One region of the Streptomyces sp. NPDC026246 genome, then DNA from elsewhere that is predicted to be linked to it. Evidence: riboswitches for the same ligand, from Rfam matches in the RefSeq annotation. Region 1 holds a riboswitch; the other holds the start of a gene.

Region 1 (8,965 bases):
CCCGAGGCTCGTGGAGGCCTCGATGAACTCCCGCTTGCGCAGGGTCATGGTCTGGGCCCGCACGATGCGGCCGATGTACGGCCAGCTGAAGAAGCCGATGACGAAGATCAGCACGCTGATGCGCAGGGACAGGCCGTCGAGACCGAAGAACCCGTCCTGCACCGAGGCGGAGATCGAGATCGCGAACAGCAGCAGCGGGAAGGCCAGGAAGGTGTCCATCAGCCTGCTGATGACGCTGTCGATCCAGCCGCCGTAGTACCCGGCGACGACACCGAGCACGGTGCCGATGCAGACGGACAGCAGCGTGGCGCCACCGGCGACGAGCAGGGAGACCCAGGAGCCGTCGATGATGCGCGCGAGCATGTCGCGGCCGTACTGGGGGTCCACGCCCAGCGGATGGTCCCAACTCATGCCGCCCCAGCCGCCCTTGGGCGCCAGCAGCGCCGGGTCGATGAGGTCCTGGTTGAACTTGTTGGGATCGAGGCCGAAGACCCACTGGATCGGCTTCGAGAGGATCGCCATCAGCACGAGCAGGATGACGACGACGCCTCCCGCCATCGCCACCTTGTCCCGCTTGAAGCGCATCCAGGCGATCTGGGTGAGCGAACGCCCCTCGATCTGGCTCTTCTTGACCCCGGAGAGCACGGCCTCGGGCTGTGCTCCGGCTTCCGCCCCGGTGGTCTCGATCGGTGCGGTCACGGTGCGATTGACCCCTCTCGGGCCGGCGATCGCCGACCCCCTGGCTGCCGCTGTAGCGGTTTTGTTTGTCTCGTACACGCGACCGACCGGTCCGTGTCTTGCCGGGAGTCTTCAACGCTTTGGCGATCTGTTGCCAGACTTGGCGGTGAATGGATGCGTAAACGTGATGCTGTCTGGGGGGTTCCGTTATCCGGACAGCGGGTAACGGGGGTCGGACGCGTCGTAGCAGGGGGATTTTAGGACGAACCCGTCCGTACTTTCCTCATCTACGCGCGGAGAGGTGAGCTTCCTTCATGTTCTGAAGGGGGTCGGCGGCAGGCCCGGGAGAGCCTCAGAACCTGCCCTGCGCGGGAGGGTAGCCGTAGCCGGACGCGGGGGCCTGGACGGGGGCCGTGGCGTGCGCCTCGCGGTCGTAGAAGGGGCGCGCCTTGGCCCGCAGCCACATGGCGACCGGGTCGTGCTCGTCCGACATGGCGACCGTCGAGACGGGCAGCCCGTCGGGCACGGCGCCGAGGGACTGCTGCATCATCGCGCGTACGGCGTCCACGGCCGGCGGCGAGGTGTCGTACACGTCCAGCCCGATGGCGAGATACGGCGCGCCGAGGGCGGGCTGCACCCAGGCGCGGCGCAGTGCGCGGACGGCCGGGGTGCGGTGGGCGTTCTGCGCGAGCAGGGCGTAGAACTGGGGGATCTCGATGGCCGGTTCGGACAGCCGCAGCGGCCCGGCCGGCTGGCGGTCCAGGCCCGTGGCGATGCGGCGCAGGTCGAGCCAGGGGATGCCGAGGCCGCCGCCGGGGGCGTGCGGGTTGAGCCAGAGGCCGTAGTGGTCGGGGTAGAGGGCGCGGGCCACGTCGAGCCCGTCGATCACCTCGTAGGAACGGTTCCAGCCGCTGGCCGACAGCTCCTGCGCGGAGGTGACGCAGGGCGCGTAGCCGTGGCCGTCGACCTCCATCTTTCCGTACTGGGCGTCCGGGGATCCGGCCTGTCCGTGCCACAGGAGCATCCAGATCTGGCCGGTGTGCGGGGTCGCGAGCGCGCGCAGGAGTGCCTCGTAGGCGTCGTAGCGCCCGGGCGTGACCTGGCGCAGCATGTGCTCGACCTGTCCGGCCGCGGCCGTGCCGCTCGCGCTCACCTTTACCGCCCCTTCGTACAACGCCTCGACGGTGCCCTAGCTTAAGCCCGCGCGGGAGTACGGAGCCGGGGTCGTGTCGCGGCCGCGGGGGCGTGGGGGGGCTCGCGCAGTTCCCCGCGCCCCTGGGGGTGGTGCCCTACCGCTGGAAGAAGGGCCGGACCCGCTCGCGCATCCACGCGCCCACGGGGTCCTCCGTGACGTCCAGGAGCACCAGGTTGACCGGCCAGGGGGTGGGTACGGCGGTGACGGCCCGGGTGAGCGCCTCCAGGGGCAGGGCGCGCACGTCGCCTTCCCACTGGGAGAGTTCGACGCCCACGAACATCACGGGGTCGGCGGTCTCGATCGCGGCGAGGCAGCGGCGGGCGGTGACGACGACACCGGTGGCCTCGAACTCGGCCGAGGCGGCGGCGAGGAAGTCGACCGGGTCGTCCTGCCAGTCGGGTTCGAACAGGCGGACGCGGCCGCCGCCCGCGGGCCCGTCGAGCGGGGTGCGCCCGGCCCGGCACAGCTCGGCGACGGCGGGGGGCGGCAGCGGTATCCCGACCACGCCGCCGGGGTTGATCACGATGCCGGCGTGCGGGGGCAGTCCGCGGGCGAACTCCACGGCGGGGGCGATCGTGTACGACATGTGGGCCCCGGCGGCCAGGCGGAACTGCTCCTCCGAGCTGAACACCGGCACGTACGCCTGGCCGTCGATCTCGACGGCCGGCAGGTCGAGGGGGCCGCTGTGCGGGCCGCCGCCGTTGGGCAGCGGGACCCAGACGAAGCTCCGTCCGAGCACCTCGACGATCCGGCCGCCGGCCGCGGGGCCGGCGCCCAGGGAGGCCGAGAGCACCTCCTCCAGCTCGTTGCCGGGCCATCCTCCGTGCGGGTGGGTCTGCGTGTGCGCGGGGAAGCCGGACGGGAACTCCGCCGGAACGTCCATGTGCCTACCGCCTGCCTGAAGCCACTGCCAGTGCCGTCAGAAGGCTAACGGCTGGGGTGGGGTGGGGGCCGGGGTGGGCTCCGTGCCGGGGGTCCGTGCCGGGGCTGCGTGCCGGGGGGCCGGCGCGTCCCATCGGCCGTCCGTCGGCTGCGGGCTGTCGGTGGCTGTTCGCGCAGTTCCCCGCGCCCCTGCAGGGCGCGTACCTGGAGGGCGGGTGCGGGTTGTCGGTGGTCGTTCGCGCAGTTCCCCGCGCCCCTGCAGGGCGCGTTGCTGGAGGGAGTGGGTCTGTGGGTCAGGTCGTGAAGGTGATCCGGTGGAGGGTCGCCGCTGCCGCGCGGTCGGTCAGGGTGGCCGAGGCGCAGCCTCGCGGGAGGCGGCCGTCCTGCACCGCGCGCAGGAGGCGGTCCATGGCCACGCGGTGGCGGCGGAAGGCGTAACGGGAGACGCCGCGGCCCCGGTCCCGCTGGCCGGCCAGGGCCTGCTCGGGCGTGACGTCGAGGAGGAGCAGGTGCAGGGCGCCGCCCCGGCGGCGTGCCTCACGGGCGAGCCAGCGGCGCACCCATGCCTGGGTGCCGCAGTCGTGCACCACGAGTCCTCCGCCGGTGCGCAGGGCGCGGCGCAGCCCGGCGTAATGGGAGAGGCGGACGAGCGGGCGGTAGATCCCGTACGGCAGGAAGCGGGGCGCGCGGCGCTCCCAGCGGTCGCGGACGTCCTGGGAGTCGACGCGCCGGTCCGGGACGGCGCGCCGCATCAGCGTGGACTTGCCGCTGCCGGGCAGCCCGGTGACCACGACGACGTCGCGGGAGCCGAACACCAGCGTGCGCGGACCGCGTCCGGCGCGCTCGCGCAGGTCGCGGACGGTGGGCGCCGGCACCGGGCCGCGGGCGGGCCGGGCCGCCCTCGCCGGCGCGGCCGGCTGCCCGGGCAACGCGATGCCCGTGGTCGCGGCGTACGCCCTGGTCCTGTTCACCGTGATCGTCCTCCCCTGGGGCCAGGTACGCCGGTACCGTCCCCGCCGAGTGTAAAGAGAAGGTAATGCCGCAGGCCTCTCATTTCGGTCCGGTTCCTGCAACAGGGCTGCCACAGGTCTCCGGGCCCGGCGCGCGGGACAGCGCACTTGCTGAGAAAGGTCCCCCTGCCGCGCCGGAAGGATGCGTGCAATGATGTGCGCGCCAACTGCATACCGGCCGTTTGAATCCGCGCGGGAGAGTTCCCAGCACCGCTGACGCTGGGGCGCCGAAGGAGCAAGTCCCTCCCTTGAATCTCTCAGGCACCGTTACCGCGCGGGCGAGGCACATCTGAAAAGCGGGCCCTCCCTGCCCCGGCAGGCCGGCTCCACCCAAGGTGCAAGCCATGGACCAGCGCGGTCATGGCGAACCTCTCAGGTTCCGATGACAGATGGGGAGGAACGACCTCGCCGTCATTGCCTTGGGAGACGACCGACCGTGAGCAGTACAGGAGAACTCCGTCACACCGCGCTCGATGCCCTGCATCGTGTCCTCGGTGCGACCATGACCGACTTCGCCGGCTGGGACATGCCCCTGCGCTACGGCTCCGAGCGCGACGAGCACCTCGCCGTGCGCACCAGGGCCGGGCTGTTCGACCTCTCCCACATGGGCGAGATCACCGTCACCGGCCCGCAGGCCGCCGCCCTTCTCGACTTCGCCCTGGTGGGCAACATCGGCGGGGTGAAGCCGGGCCGCGCCCGCTACACCATGATCTGCCGGGCCGACGGCGGCATCCTCGACGACCTGATCGTCTACCGGCTGGGCGAGACCGAGTTCATGGTCGTCGCCAACGCCTCCAACGCCCAGTTCGTCCTGGACGCGCTCACCGAGCGCGCCGACGGCTTCGACGCCGAGGTGCGCGACGACCGGGACGCCTACGCGCTGATCGCCGTCCAGGGCCCGGAGTCGCCCGGGATCCTGAAGTCCCTGACCGACGCGGACCTCGACGGGCTGAAGTACTACGCCGGCCTGCCGGGCACCGTCGCCGGTGTCCCCGCCCTGATCGCCCGCACCGGCTACACGGGCGAGGACGGCTTCGAACTGTTCGTGAAGCCGGAGCACGCCGTCGAGCTGTGGCAGGCGCTGACCAAGGCCGGCGAGGGCGCCGGTCTGGTCCCCTGCGGCCTGTCCTGCCGCGACACGCTGCGCCTGGAGGCGGGCATGCCGCTGTACGGGCACGAGCTGACCACCTCCCTGACGCCCTTCGACGCCGGGCTCGGCCGCGTGGTGAAGTTCGAGAAGGAGGGCGACTTCGTGGGCCGCGAGGCCCTGCGCGAGGCCGCCGCCCGGGCCGAGCAGAACCCGCCGCGGGTGCTCGTCGGCCTGGTCGCCGAGGGCCGCCGCGTCCCCCGCGCCGGGTACGCCGTCGTCGCGGGCGGCGAGGTGATCGGCGAGGTCACCTCCGGCGCCCCCTCCCCCACCCTGGGCAAGCCGATCGCCATGGCCTACGTCGACGCCGCGCACGCCGCGCCCGGCACGTCCGGCGTGGGTGTGGACATCCGGGGCAGTCACGAGCCGTACGAGGTCGTGGCGCTGCCGTTCTACAAGCGGCAGAAGTAGACACTGGCCGTGGGCCGCCCGTGCGGCCCGGCCACCTCACCCGGTTCACCAGCAGTCTCCCGTCCCCCTTTTCACAGCACTCCCGCGCGTACAGGAGAATTCAGGCCATGAGCAACCCCCAGCAGCTGCGCTACAGCAAGGAGCACGAGTGGCTGTCGGCCGCCGAGGACGGCGTGTCGACGGTCGGCATCACGGAGCACGCGGCCAACGCGCTCGGCGACGTGGTCTTCGTCCAGCTCCCCGAGGTCGGTGACACGGTGTCCGCGGGCGAGACCTGCGGCGAGCTGGAGTCGACCAAGTCGGTGTCCGACCTGTACTCGCCGGTCTCCGGTGAGGTCACCGAGGTCAACGAGGACGTCGTGAACGACCCGTCGCTGGTGAACTCGGCCCCCTTCGAGGGCGGCTGGCTGTTCAAGGTGCGCGTCACGGACGAGCCGGGCGACCTGCTCTCCGCCGACGAGTACACCGCGTTCTCCGCCGGCTGAGGAGTCGTAGCCGTATGTCCGTCCTGAACACCCCCCTGCACGAGCTCGACCCGGCCGTGGCCGCCGCGGTCGACGCCGAGCTGCACCGTCAGCAGTCCACGCTCGAGATGATCGCCTCGGAGAACTTCGCCCCGGTCGCGGTCATGGAGGCGCAGGGCTCGGTCCTCACCAACAAGTACGCCGAGGGCTACCCGGGCCGCCGCTACTACGGCGGCTGCGAGCACGTCGACGTGGTCGAGCAGATCGCGATCGACCGCGTGAAGGAGCTGTTCGGCGCCGAGCACGCCAACGTGCAGCCGCACTCCGGCGCCCAGGCCAACGCGGCCGCGATGTTCGCGCTGCTCAAGCCGGGCGACACCATCATGGGCCTGAACCTCGCCCACGGCGGTCACCTGACCCACGGCATGAAGATCAACTTCTCCGGCAAGCTCTACGACGTCGTCGCCTACCACGTGGGCGACGACGGCCGGGTCGACATGGCCGAGGTCGAGCGGCTGGCCAAGGAGTCCCGGCCGAAGCTGATCGTGGCCGGCTGGTCGGCGTACCCGCGGCAGCTGGACTTCGCCGAGTTCCGCCGGATCGCGGACGAGGTCGGCGCGTACCTGATGGTCGACATGGCCCACTTCGCCGGTCTTGTCGCGGCCGGGCTGCACCCCAACCCGGTGCCGCACGCGCACGTGGTCACCACCACGACGCACAAGACCCTCGGCGGCCCGCGCGGCGGTGTGATCCTCTCCACGGCCGAGCTGGCCAAGAAGATCAACTCCGCCGTCTTCCCCGGTCAGCAGGGTGGCCCGCTGGAGCACGTGGTCGCCGCCAAGGCCGTCGCCTTCAAGGTCGCCGCCTCGGACGACTTCAAGGAGCGCCAGCGCCGTACGCTGGAGGGTGCCCGCATCCTGGCCGAGCGTCTGGTGAAGGACGACGTCCGGGCCGTGGGCGTGGACGTCCTGTCCGGCGGCACGGACGTGCACCTGGTCCTGGTCGACCTGCGCGACTCCGAGCTGGACGGGCAGCAGGCCGAGGACCGGCTCCACGAGATCGGCATCACCGTCAACCGCAACGCGATCCCGAACGACCCGCGTCCGCCGATGGTGACGTCCGGTCTGCGGATCGGTACCCCGGCCCTGGCCACCCGCGGCTTCGACGCCGAGGCGTTCACCGAGGTCGCCGACGTCATCGCCGAGGCGCTGAAGCCGTCGTACGACGCGGAGGCCCTCAAGGCCCGGGTGAAGGCCCTGGCCGACCGGCACCCGCTGTACCCGGGTCTGAACAAGTAACGAAGAAACCTTTCGGGCGCCGCGCCGGCCACCAGCGGGCGCGGCGCCCACCCCCTTGGCACCACCCCCGTAGTCAGGAGTTCCCCCGTGGCCATCTCGGTCTTCGACCTGTTCTCGATCGGCATCGGCCCGTCCAGCTCGCACACCGTCGGCCCGATGCGCGCGGCCGGCCTGTTCGTCCGGCGGCTGCGCAACGAGGAGCTCCTCGAGTCCGTGACCTCGGTCCGCGCGGAGCTGTACGGCTCGCTCGGCGCCACCGGCCACGGCCACGGCACGCCCAAGGCGGTCCTGCTCGGTCTGGAGGGCGACTCCCCGCGCACGGTGGACGTGGAGACCGCCGACGAGCGGGTCGAGGCGATCAGGACCGGCGGCCGGCTGAACCTGCTCGGCGAGCACGAGATCGCCTTCTCCTTCGACGACGACATGGTCCTGCACCGCCGCAAGGCACTGCCGTACCACGCCAACGGCATGACCCTGTGGGCGTACGACGCCTCGGGCGCGGAGCTGCTGACGAAGACGTACTACTCGGTGGGCGGCGGGTTCGTCGTCGACGAGGACGCCGTCGGCGCGGACCGCATCAAGCTCGACGACACCGTGCTGAAGTACCCCTTCCGCACCGGTGACGAGCTGCTGCGCCTCACCGAGGAGACCGGCCTGTCCATCTCCGCGCTGATGCTGGAGAACGAGCGGGCCTGGCGCACCGAGGAGGAGATCCGCGAGGGGCTGCTGGAGATCTGGCGCGTGATGCAGGCGTGCGTGGCGCGCGGCATGTCCCGCGAGGGCATCCTGCCCGGCGGTCTGAAGGTGCGCCGCCGGGCCGCCAACACCGCCCGCAAGCTGCGCTCCGAGGGCGACCCGCAGGCCCTGGCCATGGAGTGGATCACCCTCTACGCGATGGCCGTGAACGAGGAGAACGCGGCCGGTGGCCGGGTCGTCACGGCCCCCACGAACGGCGCGGCCGGCATCATCCCGGCGGTGCTGCACTACTACGTGAACTTCGTGCCGGGCGCCGACGAGGAGGGCGTGGTCCGCTTCCTGCTCGCCGCGGGCGCGATCGGCATGCTGTTCAAGGAGAACGCCTCGATCTCCGGCGCCGAGGTCGGCTGCCAGGGCGAGGTCGGCTCCGCCTGCTCGATGGCCGCGGGAGCCCTCGCGGAGGTCCTCGGCGGCTCGCCCGAGCAGGTCGAGAACGCGGCCGAGATCGGCATGGAGCACAATCTCGGGCTCACCTGCGACCCGGTCGGCGGGCTGGTCCAGATCCCGTGCATCGAGCGCAACGGCATGGCGGCGGTCAAGGCCGTCACCGCCGCGCGCATGGCGATGCGCGGCGACGGCTCCCACAAGGTGTCCCTGGACAAGGTCATCAAGACGATGAAGGAAACCGGCGCCGACATGTCGGTCAAGTACAAGGAGACGGCCCGGGGCGGGCTGGCGGTGAACATCATCGAGTGCTGAGCCGGCCGGACGGCACGGCCCGCTCGCGTCTCACATCGCGAGAGGGCCGTACCGCGAAACAAGATGGCTGACATCGTTGTACGTGCCATGTTTCGCGCGTGAAAGACCGATCGATGTCCGCTCCCGCCTCCGGTTCCGCCCCGGCCCCCGTCAACCCGCGTTCGCGCGTTCTCGTCGCCAGCCTCATCGGGACGACGATCGAGTTCTACGACTTCTACATCTACGCGACCGCCGCGGTGCTCGTCTTCCCGCAGCTGTTCTTCCCGAGCAGCGACCCGACCACCGCGCTGCTGTCGTCCTTCGCGGTCTTCGGCGCAGCGATGGTCGCCCGGCCGGTCGGGGCCGTCGTCTTCGGGCACCTCGGTGACCGGCTCGGCCGCAAGAAGACCCTCGTCGCCTCCCTGCTGACCATGGGCGTCGCCACG
Region 2 (8,965 bases), on a different contig from region 1:
GCTCCTCCACGGACTCGGACGCGGCGCCGGGCAAGGACGCGTCCGACTCCTCCGCGCTGTCGGGCACGGTCACCGTGTTCGCCGCCGCCTCCCTCCAGGAGAGCTTCGAGAAGCTCGGCACCACCTTCGAGAAGCAGCACCCGGGCACCGAGATCACCTTCAGTTTCGGTGGCAGCGACAGCCTCGCCGCGGGCATCAACAGCGGCGCCCCGGCCGACGTCTTCGCCGCCGCCAGCCCCAGGACCATGAAGCTCGTGACGGACCGGGAGGGCACGGCGGGCGCCCCCGCCACCTTCGTCCGCAACCGCCTGCAGATCGCCACCCTGCCCGGCAACCCCGACGGGATCACCTCCCTGAAGGACCTCGCGAAGCCCGGCCTCAAGGTCGTGCTGTGCGACAGGACGGTCCCGTGCGGTGCGGCCGCCCAGAAGGCCCTGAAGGCGGGCGGCCTCAAGGTCACACCCGTCTCCTACGAGCAGGACGTCAAGAGCGCGCTGACGAAGGTCGAGCTGAAGGAGGCCGACGCGGCCGTCGTCTACCGCACCGACGTGCGGGCGGCGGGTGACAAGGTGGACGGCGTGGACTTCCCCGAGTCGGCCGACGCCGTCAACGACTACCCGATCGCCCTGCTCGACGACGCCCGCAACCCCGGGACCGCCAAGGCCTTCATCGCCCTGGTGCGCTCCGCCGAGGGCCGCGAGGTGCTGTCCGGGGCCGGGTTCCTCGAACCGTGACCGGCGCGCAGGAGAGCCGTCCGCACCGCACACGCCGGCGCGGCGGCAGCCCGCGTGGCCGGACCCGGACGGTACCGGTCCCCCTGCTCGTCCCCGCCGTGATCGGGCTGGCCTTCCTGCTCCTGCCGCTGATCGCCCTGCTGGTGCGGGCACCCTGGCGCAGCCTGCCCGACCAACTGACCAGCCCGCAGGTCTGGGAGGCGCTCCGGCTCTCCCTGGTGTGCGCCACGGCGGCGACGGCTCTGAGCCTCGTCGTCGGCGTGCCGCTGGCCTGGCTGCTGGCCCGCACGAACTTCCCCGGCCGGGGCTTCGTACGGGCCCTGGTGACCCTGCCCCTGGTGCTGCCGCCGGTCGTGGGCGGTGTGGCCCTGCTGCTCGCGTTCGGACGCAACGGCGTGGTGGGCCAGTGGCTGGACTCCTGGTTCGGCATCACGCTGCCCTTCACCACGGCGGGCGTCGTCCTGGCGGAGACCTTCGTGGCGATGCCGTTCCTCGTCATCAGCGTGGAGGGCACCCTGCGGGCCGCCGACCCCCGCTACGAGGAGGCCGCCGCCACCCTGGGCGCCTCCCGCTTCACCGCGTTCCGCCGGGTCACCCTGCCGCTGATCGCGCCGGGCATCGCAGCAGGGGCGGTCCTGGCCTGGGCCCGGGCCCTGGGGGAGTTCGGGGCGACCATCACCTTCGCGGGGAACTTCCCCGGCCGCACGCAGACCATGCCGCTGGCCGTCTACCTGGCCCTGCAGAACGACCCGGCGGCGGCGATCGCCCTCAGCCTGGTGCTGCTGGCGGTGTCCATCGCGGTGCTGGCGGCCCTGCGCGAGCGGTGGATGACGGCGTCGTGACCGACCGTATGCGCGGCCGGGCGCGCTCCCACCACGAGAGCGACCGCCACCTGCCCGACGACGACCCTTTCGACCTCTGGACGACGCACCCATGACCGACCCCGACGACGACACGCCCCGGCGCCCCCTCCCCCAGGGACTCGACGCCCGTCTCCTCGTCGACCGGGGTGCGTTCCGGCTGGACGTCACGCTGACCGCCGCCCCGGGCGACGTCGTGGCCCTGCTGGGCCCGAACGGCGCCGGCAAGACGACCGCCCTGCGCGCTCTGGCCGGCCTCGTCCCCCTCACCTCCGGGCATCTGCGCCTGGACGGCACGACGCTGGACGGCTCGCCGCCCGAGGCCCGGCCCGTGGGCGTGGTCTTCCAGGACTACCTGCTCTTCCCGCACCTGACCGCCCTGGACAACGTGGCCTTCGGCCCGCGCTGCCGGGGCGCCGGCAAGGCCGAGGCACGCGCCCGGGCCGCCGAGTGGCTCGACCGCATGGGCCTCGCGGACCATGCCGGGGTCAGGCCCCGCCGTCTCTCCGGGGGCCAGGCCCAGCGCGTGGCCCTGGCCCGGGCCCTGGCGACGGAGCCCCGCCTGCTGCTCCTGGACGAGCCCCTGGCCGCCCTCGACGCCCGGACCCGCCTGGAGGTGCGCGCCCAGCTGCGCCGGCACCTCGCCGCGTTCGAGGCCGTGGCCGTACTCGTCACCCACGATCCGCTGGACGCCATGGTGCTGGCCGATCGCCTGGTCGTCGTCGAGCACGGCGCGGTCGTCCAGGAGGGCACGCCCGCGGACATCGCCCGCCACCCCCGGACCGACTACATCGCGCGGCTCGTCGGCCTCAACCTCTACCGGGGCCGGGCCGAGGGCCACACCGTCCGGCTCGCCGCGGGCCCCGCCATCACCACCACCGAGGAGCTGTCCGGGCCGGTCTTCGTGGCGTTCCCGCCGGGCGCGGTCACGCTGCACCGCGAGCGTCCGGCCGGCTCCAGCGCCCGCAACCTGTGGCGCTGCGAGGTCGCCGGGCTGGAGACGCACGGCGACCAGATCCGCGCCGACCTCACCGGCGAACTCCCCCTCACCGCCGACCTGACCACGGTCGCGGCGGCCGAACTCGATCTGCGCCCCGGGGCGCCGGTGTGGGCGGCGGTCAAGGCGACGCAGACCCACGCCTACCCGGCGTGACACCCGGGCCCGCGGTCTCCTTCACCGGGTCGCTCTCGCGGAGCGGCCGACATGCCGGGAGGGGCCCCGCCTCCGCGGAGCCCCTCCCTGGAACGGTGCGACCGATCGGCCGGATCAGTCGTCGTACGCGTCCAGCGGCGGGCACGAGCAGACCAGGTTGCGGTCGCCGTAGGCCTGGTCGATGCGGCGGACCGGCGGCCAGTACTTGTCGGCGGCCGACACCCCGGCCGGGAAGACGGCCTCCTCGCGGCTGTAGGCGTGCTCCCACTCGCCGGCGAGGGCGTCGGCGGTGTGCGGGGCGCCGCGCAGCGGGTTGTCCTCCGCGGGCCACGCGCCGGAGCCGACCTTCTCGATCTCCGCGCGGATGGCGATCATCGCCTCGCAGAACCGGTCGAGCTCGGCCAGGTCCTCCGACTCGGTCGGCTCGATCATCAGCGTCCCGGCCACGGGGAACGACATCGTCGGCGCGTGGAAGCCGTAGTCGATCAACCGCTTGGCCACGTCGTCGACGCTCACGCCGGTCGCCTTGGTCAGCGGACGCAGGTCGATGATGCACTCGTGCGCCACGAGCCCGCCCGGGCCGGTGTAGAGCACCGGGTAGTGCGGCTCCAGCCGCTTGGCGATGTAGTTGGCGCTGAGCACGGCCACCTGCGTGGCCCGCTTCAGCCCCTCACCGCCCATGAGCCGGACGTAGGCCCACGAGATGGGCAGGATGCCGGCCGAGCCCCACGGGGCCGCCGAGATCGGTCCGACGCCCGTCTCGGGACCGGCCTCGGGCTGCAGCGGGTGGTTCGGCAGGTACGGCGCGAGGTGCTCGCGCACCGCCACCGGGCCGACGCCGGGACCACCGCCGCCGTGCGGGATGCAGAACGTCTTGTGCAGGTTCAGGTGCGAGACGTCACCGCCGAAGTGCCCGGGCTTGGCGAGGCCGACGAGCGCGTTGAGGTTGGCGCCGTCGACGTAGACCTGGCCGCCCGCCTCGTGCACCTGCGCGCAGATGTCGGCGACGTGCTCCTCGAACACCCCGTGGGTCGACGGGTAGGTGATCATCAGCACGGCCAGCTGGTCGCGGTACTGCTCGATCTTCGCCCGCAGGTCCTCGACGTCGATCTCGCCGTCCCCGGCGGTCTTCACGACGACGACCTTCATGCCGGCCATCACGGCGCTGGCCGCGTTGGTGCCGTGCGCGGACGACGGGATCAGGCAGATGGTGCGCTGCTCGTCGCCGTTGGCCCGGTGGTATCCGCGGACGGCCAGCAGACCGGCCAGCTCGCCCTGCGAACCGGCGTTGGGCTGCAGGGAGACCTTGTCGTAGCCGGTGACCTCGGCGAGACGGTCCTCGAGCTCGTGGATCAGGGTGAGGTACCCCGCGGCCTGCTCGGCGGGGGCGAAGGGGTGCAGCTGCCCGAACTCGGGCCAGGTGACCGGCTCCATCTCCGTGGTCGCGTTGAGCTTCATGGTGCACGAGCCCAGCGGGATCATGCCCCGGTCGAGCGCGTAGTCCCGGTCGGCCAGCTTGCGCAGGTAGCGCAGCATGGCCGTCTCGGAGCGGTGCTGGTGGAAGACGGGGTGGGTCAGGTAGTCGTCGGTGCGCAGCACGGCGGCCGGGAGGACCTCCTCGGCGGCGGCGTCCAGGGTCTCCACGCTGCCCTCGACGCCGAAGGCGGCCCACACGGCGCGCAGCTGGGCGCGGGTGGTGGTCTCGTCGCAGGCGATGGAGACGTGGTCGGCGTCGACGAGGCGCAGGTTCACCCCGTTGTCCCGGGCGGCGGCCACGACGTCGGCGGCCCGGCCCTCGACCCGCGCGGTCACGGTGTCGAAGTAGGAGCCGTGCACGACCTCGACCCCGCCGTTCGCCAGCCCGGCGGCGAGGACGGTGGCGTACCGGTGGGTGCGCTGGGCGATGCCCTTGAGGCCGTCGGGCCCGTGGTAGACGGCGTACATGCCGGCCATGACGGCGAGCAGCACCTGCGCGGTGCAGATGTTGCTGGTGGCCTTCTCCCGGCGGATGTGCTGCTCGCGGGTCTGCAGCGCCAGCCGGTAGGCCCTGTTCCCGTCGACGTCGACGGACACGCCGACGAGCCGGCCGGGCAGGCTGCGCGCCATCTTGTCCTGGACGGCCATGTAACCGGCGTGCGGACCGCCGAAGCCCATGGGGACGCCGAAGCGCTGCGTCGTGCCGACCGCGATGTCCGCACCGAGCTCACCGGGGGACTTCAGCAGCGTCAGCGCGAGCAGGTCGGCGGCGACGGTGACGAGGGCCCCGAGCCCGTGCGCCTGGTCGATGACCGGCTTGATGTCCCGCACGGCTCCGGAGGCGCCCGGGTACTGGATCAGTACGCCGTTGATCTCGCGCTCGGCGATCTCGGCGGGGATGCCGTCGGCGAGGTCGGCGACGACGACCTCGACACCGGTCGGCTCGGCGCGGGTCTGGATGACGGCGATGGTCTGCGGCAGCGCGTCCGCGTCGACCAGGAACAGGCCCTTCTTGTTCTTGCCCAGGCGCCGCGACAGCGCCATGGCCTCGGCGGCCGCGGTGCCCTCGTCGAGCAGCGAGGCGCCCGAGGTCGGCAGCCCGGTGAGGTCGGCGACCATGGTCTGGAAGTTCAGCAGCGCCTCGAGCCGGCCCTGCGAGATCTCCGGCTGGTACGGCGTGTAGGCCGTGTACCAGGACGGGTTCTCCATGACGTTGCGCAGCACGACCGGCGGCGTGTGGGTGCCGTGGTACCCCAGGCCGATCATCGAACCGAGGACCTGGTTGCGGTCGGCGAGGGAACGCAGCTCGGCGATCACCTCGGCCTCGCTGCGGGCGCCCGGCAGGTCCAGCGCCTCGGCGCTCTTGATCACGGCCGGGACCGCGGCGGCCGTCAGCTCGTCCAGCGAGCCGTAGCCGACGTGGGCCAGCATCTTGGCACGGGCCTCGTGGTCGGGCCCGATGTGGCGCTGCTCGAAGGGGACTGCCTCTTCGAGTTCGGAGAGCGGAATGCGGTGGGCGGTCATTGCGGAGGCCTCCTGGTCTGACGCGACCTGCGAGGGGCACCACGGCGCGGGTACCCGGACGGCCTCCCCCTCTGTCATCTCAACCTGAGAGCTTCACCGGATCGCCCGAAGACGTCCGGTTTTCACCGTCGGTGAGAGCGGAAGCCGTCGACACCCGCCCTGCTTTCCAGAGTGACCTCGTCCGTGCGGTACGTGTGCCTGAGAGATTCCGGGGAGGATTTGCTCCTTCGGCGCCTCCGATGGTGTCTGGAGGACTCTCCCGCACGGGGTCAGCAGCCGCTGTCAGCGTACCAGCGAGGTCAACGCACGAGCCTTCGAGTGGCCGCATCCCTGCTTGTACCGTTTTGTTAGGTCTACAGGTGACTTGCGACCATGTGGAGGGCCCGTGCGTACCGACATCGATCCGCGCAGTCTGATCGGCCGCAAGGCGTTCGACCGCAACGGCACCAGGATCGGCACCATCGACGAGGTGTACCTCGACGACGCCACGGGCGAGCCGGAGTGGGCGGCGATACGCACCGGTCTGTTCAGCAGGGACGCGTTCGTCCCGCTCGAGCCCAGCGAGCTGATCGAGGGCGCGCTGCACGTCCCCTTCGAACGCGCCCTCATCAAGGACGCCCCCGACTTCGGGGTGGGCCGCCACCTCTCCCCGGAGCAGGAACTCCAGCTCTACCACCACTACGGCCTGGACATCGCCGCCCCGCCCCCGCTCCCGGACCGCGACTTCGGCAGACTGGCGGGCACGGACGAGACGAAGGCCTGAGCACGTCCCGGTCCCGGCAGCACCCCGGGCGCCGATCCTCCTACGCCCGCACGGCCCCGGACGGCCGGTCCTGCGGCCCGGCAGCCGCACAGCCCTCCCCCGCGGCCGCGGCCTCGCGCTCCTCGCCGTCCCGCACCGTCGCGACACCTCCACCCTCAGGTCCGGATAACACCAGCGGCAGCGGATCCGCCGGCTCCAGCAGGGGGTCGTCGATGCGGAAGGTGCGCACCCGCCCCGGCCCCGAGGCGGGCGTCTCGAACCGTACGGTGACCCGCCCCAGGCCGCTGCCCTGCACCCACCCGTGCCCGAACTCGGCGTGCCGCACGTCGTGCCCGGCGGGCCAGCGCCGCTCGGCCAGTGACGGCGGCTGCTCCTCGGCCGGCACGGCGGCACGCTCCTCGGCCGGTCCTTCCGTCTCCGCCCGCTCCCCCGCCGCCTGCGCGAACAGGTCCTCCTGCGTGTAGTCGGCGAGACCGGTGACGCCCACCCCCAGCAGCCGCACTCCCCCCGTCGTGTCGACGGAGTCCAGCAGCCGGGCCGCCGCCTCCCGGATCACCGCGGGGTCGTCCGTGGGGCCGCGCAGCGTCTCGGAGCGGGTGAGGGTCGAGAAGTCGTAGCGCCGCACCTTCAGCACGATCGTCCGCCCCGAGAGCCCGGCTCCGCGCAGCCTGCGCACGCACCGGCCGGCGAGCCGCTGCACCTCCAGGCCCACCCGGGTCCGGTCGTGGATGTCCACGTCGTAGGTGTCCTCCACCGAGACCGACTTGGCCTCCCGCTCGGCGACCACGGGCCGGTCGTCCCGCGCGAGCGCCATGGCGTACAGGCCGTGCCCGTGGGCCTTGCCCAGCAGCCGGACCAGTTCGTCCTCGCCGGCCTCGACGATCTCCTCGACCGTCGTGATACCGGCCCGCCGCAGGTGGTCGCCCGTCGCCGGGCCCACCCCCGGCAGGGTCCGCACGGACATCGGCCCGAGCATCGCCCGCTCGGTCCCCGGCTCGATCACCACCAGACCGTCCGGCTTGGCCTGCTCGGAGCCGATCTTCGCGAGCATCTTGGAGGCGGCCAGCCCCACCGACCCGGTGAGGCCCGTGGCGGCGCGGATGTCGGCCCGCAGCTGCGCCCCGACCAGCCGCGCGGAGGGCTCGTCCCAGGCCTTTCCGCCGGCCTCCAGATCGACGAACGCCTCGTCCAGGCTCAGGGGCTCCACGAGCGGCGACAGGGCCCGCAGCAGCTCCATCACCCGCTCGCTGATGGAGCGGTAGAGCATGAAGCGCGGCACGAGATAGGCGGCATGGGGCGCCAGCCGCCGGGCCTGCCCCATGGGCATCGCCGAATGCACCCCGAAGACCCGGGCCTCGTACGAGGCGGTCGCCACGACACCCCGGGGTCCCAGCCCGCCCACGACCACGGCCTTCCCGCGCAGACTCGGCTTGGAGGCCTGCTCCACCGAGGCGAAGAAGGCATCCATGTCGAGATGCAGGATCGTGGGCGCGGTTCTCACATCTCCGATGCTGCCCTACCGCACTGACAACGCCCTGCCCGGGCGCCCCGGAGGCCCGGGGCCGCTCAGACCGCGCGGTTGCGCCGCCGGGCCAGCTCGTCCGCCGGGTTCGAGCCGATCAGCGTCTCCCCGGTGTCGACGCGCTCCCCGTGCAGCTGGGACAAGGCGCTCTCCACGTCCCGCCACACGACGCCCACGGCGATCCCGAAGACCCCCTGGCCCCCTTGCAGCAGGGCGTGGACCTCGTCGGGCGAGGTGCACTCGTAGACCGTGGCGCCGTCGCTCATCAGCGTCATCCGCTCCAGGTCGCTGAAACCGCGCTCCCTGAGGTGCTGCACCGCCGTGCGGATGTTCTGCAGCGAGACCCCGGTGTCGAGGAACCGCTTGACGATCTTCAGGACGACGACGTCCCGGAAGCTGTACAGCCGCTGTGTCCCGGACCCGTACGCGGGGCGCACACTCGGCTCCACGAGCCCCGTGCGCGCCCAGTAGTCCAGTTGCCGGTAGGTGATGCCGGCCGCCGCGCAGGCCGTGGGGCCGCGGTAACCGATCTGCTCGGACGCCATGGACGTCGTCCCTCCGCTGCTCGGCACCGCCACGGGTCGCTGCGCAGCGTGGTCGGCCGCACTGTCGGGCTGGGGACACGCCCCGCTCGCGCGGAGCCGTGAGCCGGGGGGAGGGTACGGACCGCTCGCCCTGAGACTGCGCTCGGGGCCGCCCCCGGCCGTACCGCCGCCGCTGCTTCTCACGCCGACCTCCGTCCTTGACCTGCCTTCCCGACGGTAGGCAGTCACCCGGGGTGCGTCAACGATCGCCACACTCGCCACGCCGAGTGATAATCACCCTGAGAGTGGTTTCCCGTGCCCCTCTGCGGGGAAAGGCTAGCCGAATGCCCTCGTGGCGCCCGGTATGACGCTCTCACACGCCGGTGGCACATGCGGGCATTTCGCTCGC

What was found. A riboswitch is a leader RNA that binds a small molecule or an ion and turns the genes downstream of it on or off. The one in region 1 is predicted to bind glycine.
Region 2: linked by a shared signal. The riboswitch ahead of gcvP (aminomethyl-transferring glycine dehydrogenase) and the one ahead of gcvT (glycine cleavage system aminomethyltransferase GcvT) in region 1 are both predicted to bind glycine.

Annotation. Positions count from the first base shown of each region.
Region 1 covers NZ_JBVHPJ010000019.1:23,920-32,884, reverse strand. Annotated here, with positions in the region: gene ACZ4M5_RS32385 (ABC transporter permease) at 1-699, opposite strand, end outside; gene ACZ4M5_RS32380 (enhanced serine sensitivity protein SseB C-terminal domain-containing protein) at 1,031-1,831, opposite strand; gene ACZ4M5_RS32375 (enhanced serine sensitivity protein SseB) at 1,968-2,756, opposite strand; gene ACZ4M5_RS32370 (AAA family ATPase) at 3,049-3,726, opposite strand; glycine riboswitch at 3,949-4,048, shown strand; glycine riboswitch at 4,049-4,164, shown strand; gene gcvT (glycine cleavage system aminomethyltransferase GcvT) at 4,202-5,323, shown strand; gene gcvH (glycine cleavage system protein GcvH) at 5,431-5,808, shown strand; gene glyA (serine hydroxymethyltransferase) at 5,823-7,085, shown strand; gene ACZ4M5_RS32350 (L-serine ammonia-lyase) at 7,173-8,540, shown strand; gene ACZ4M5_RS32345 (MFS transporter) at 8,654-8,965, shown strand, end outside.
Region 2 covers NZ_JBVHPJ010000004.1:561,361-570,325, forward strand. Annotated here, with positions in the region: gene modA (molybdate ABC transporter substrate-binding protein) at 1-734, shown strand, start outside; gene ACZ4M5_RS14550 (ABC transporter permease) at 731-1,576, shown strand; gene ACZ4M5_RS14555 (ABC transporter ATP-binding protein) at 1,668-2,747, shown strand; gene gcvP (aminomethyl-transferring glycine dehydrogenase) at 2,862-5,747, opposite strand; glycine riboswitch at 5,924-6,019, opposite strand; gene ACZ4M5_RS14565 (PRC-barrel domain-containing protein) at 6,133-6,510, shown strand; gene ACZ4M5_RS14570 (DNA polymerase IV) at 6,551-8,011, opposite strand; gene ACZ4M5_RS14575 (MerR family transcriptional regulator) at 8,077-8,760, opposite strand.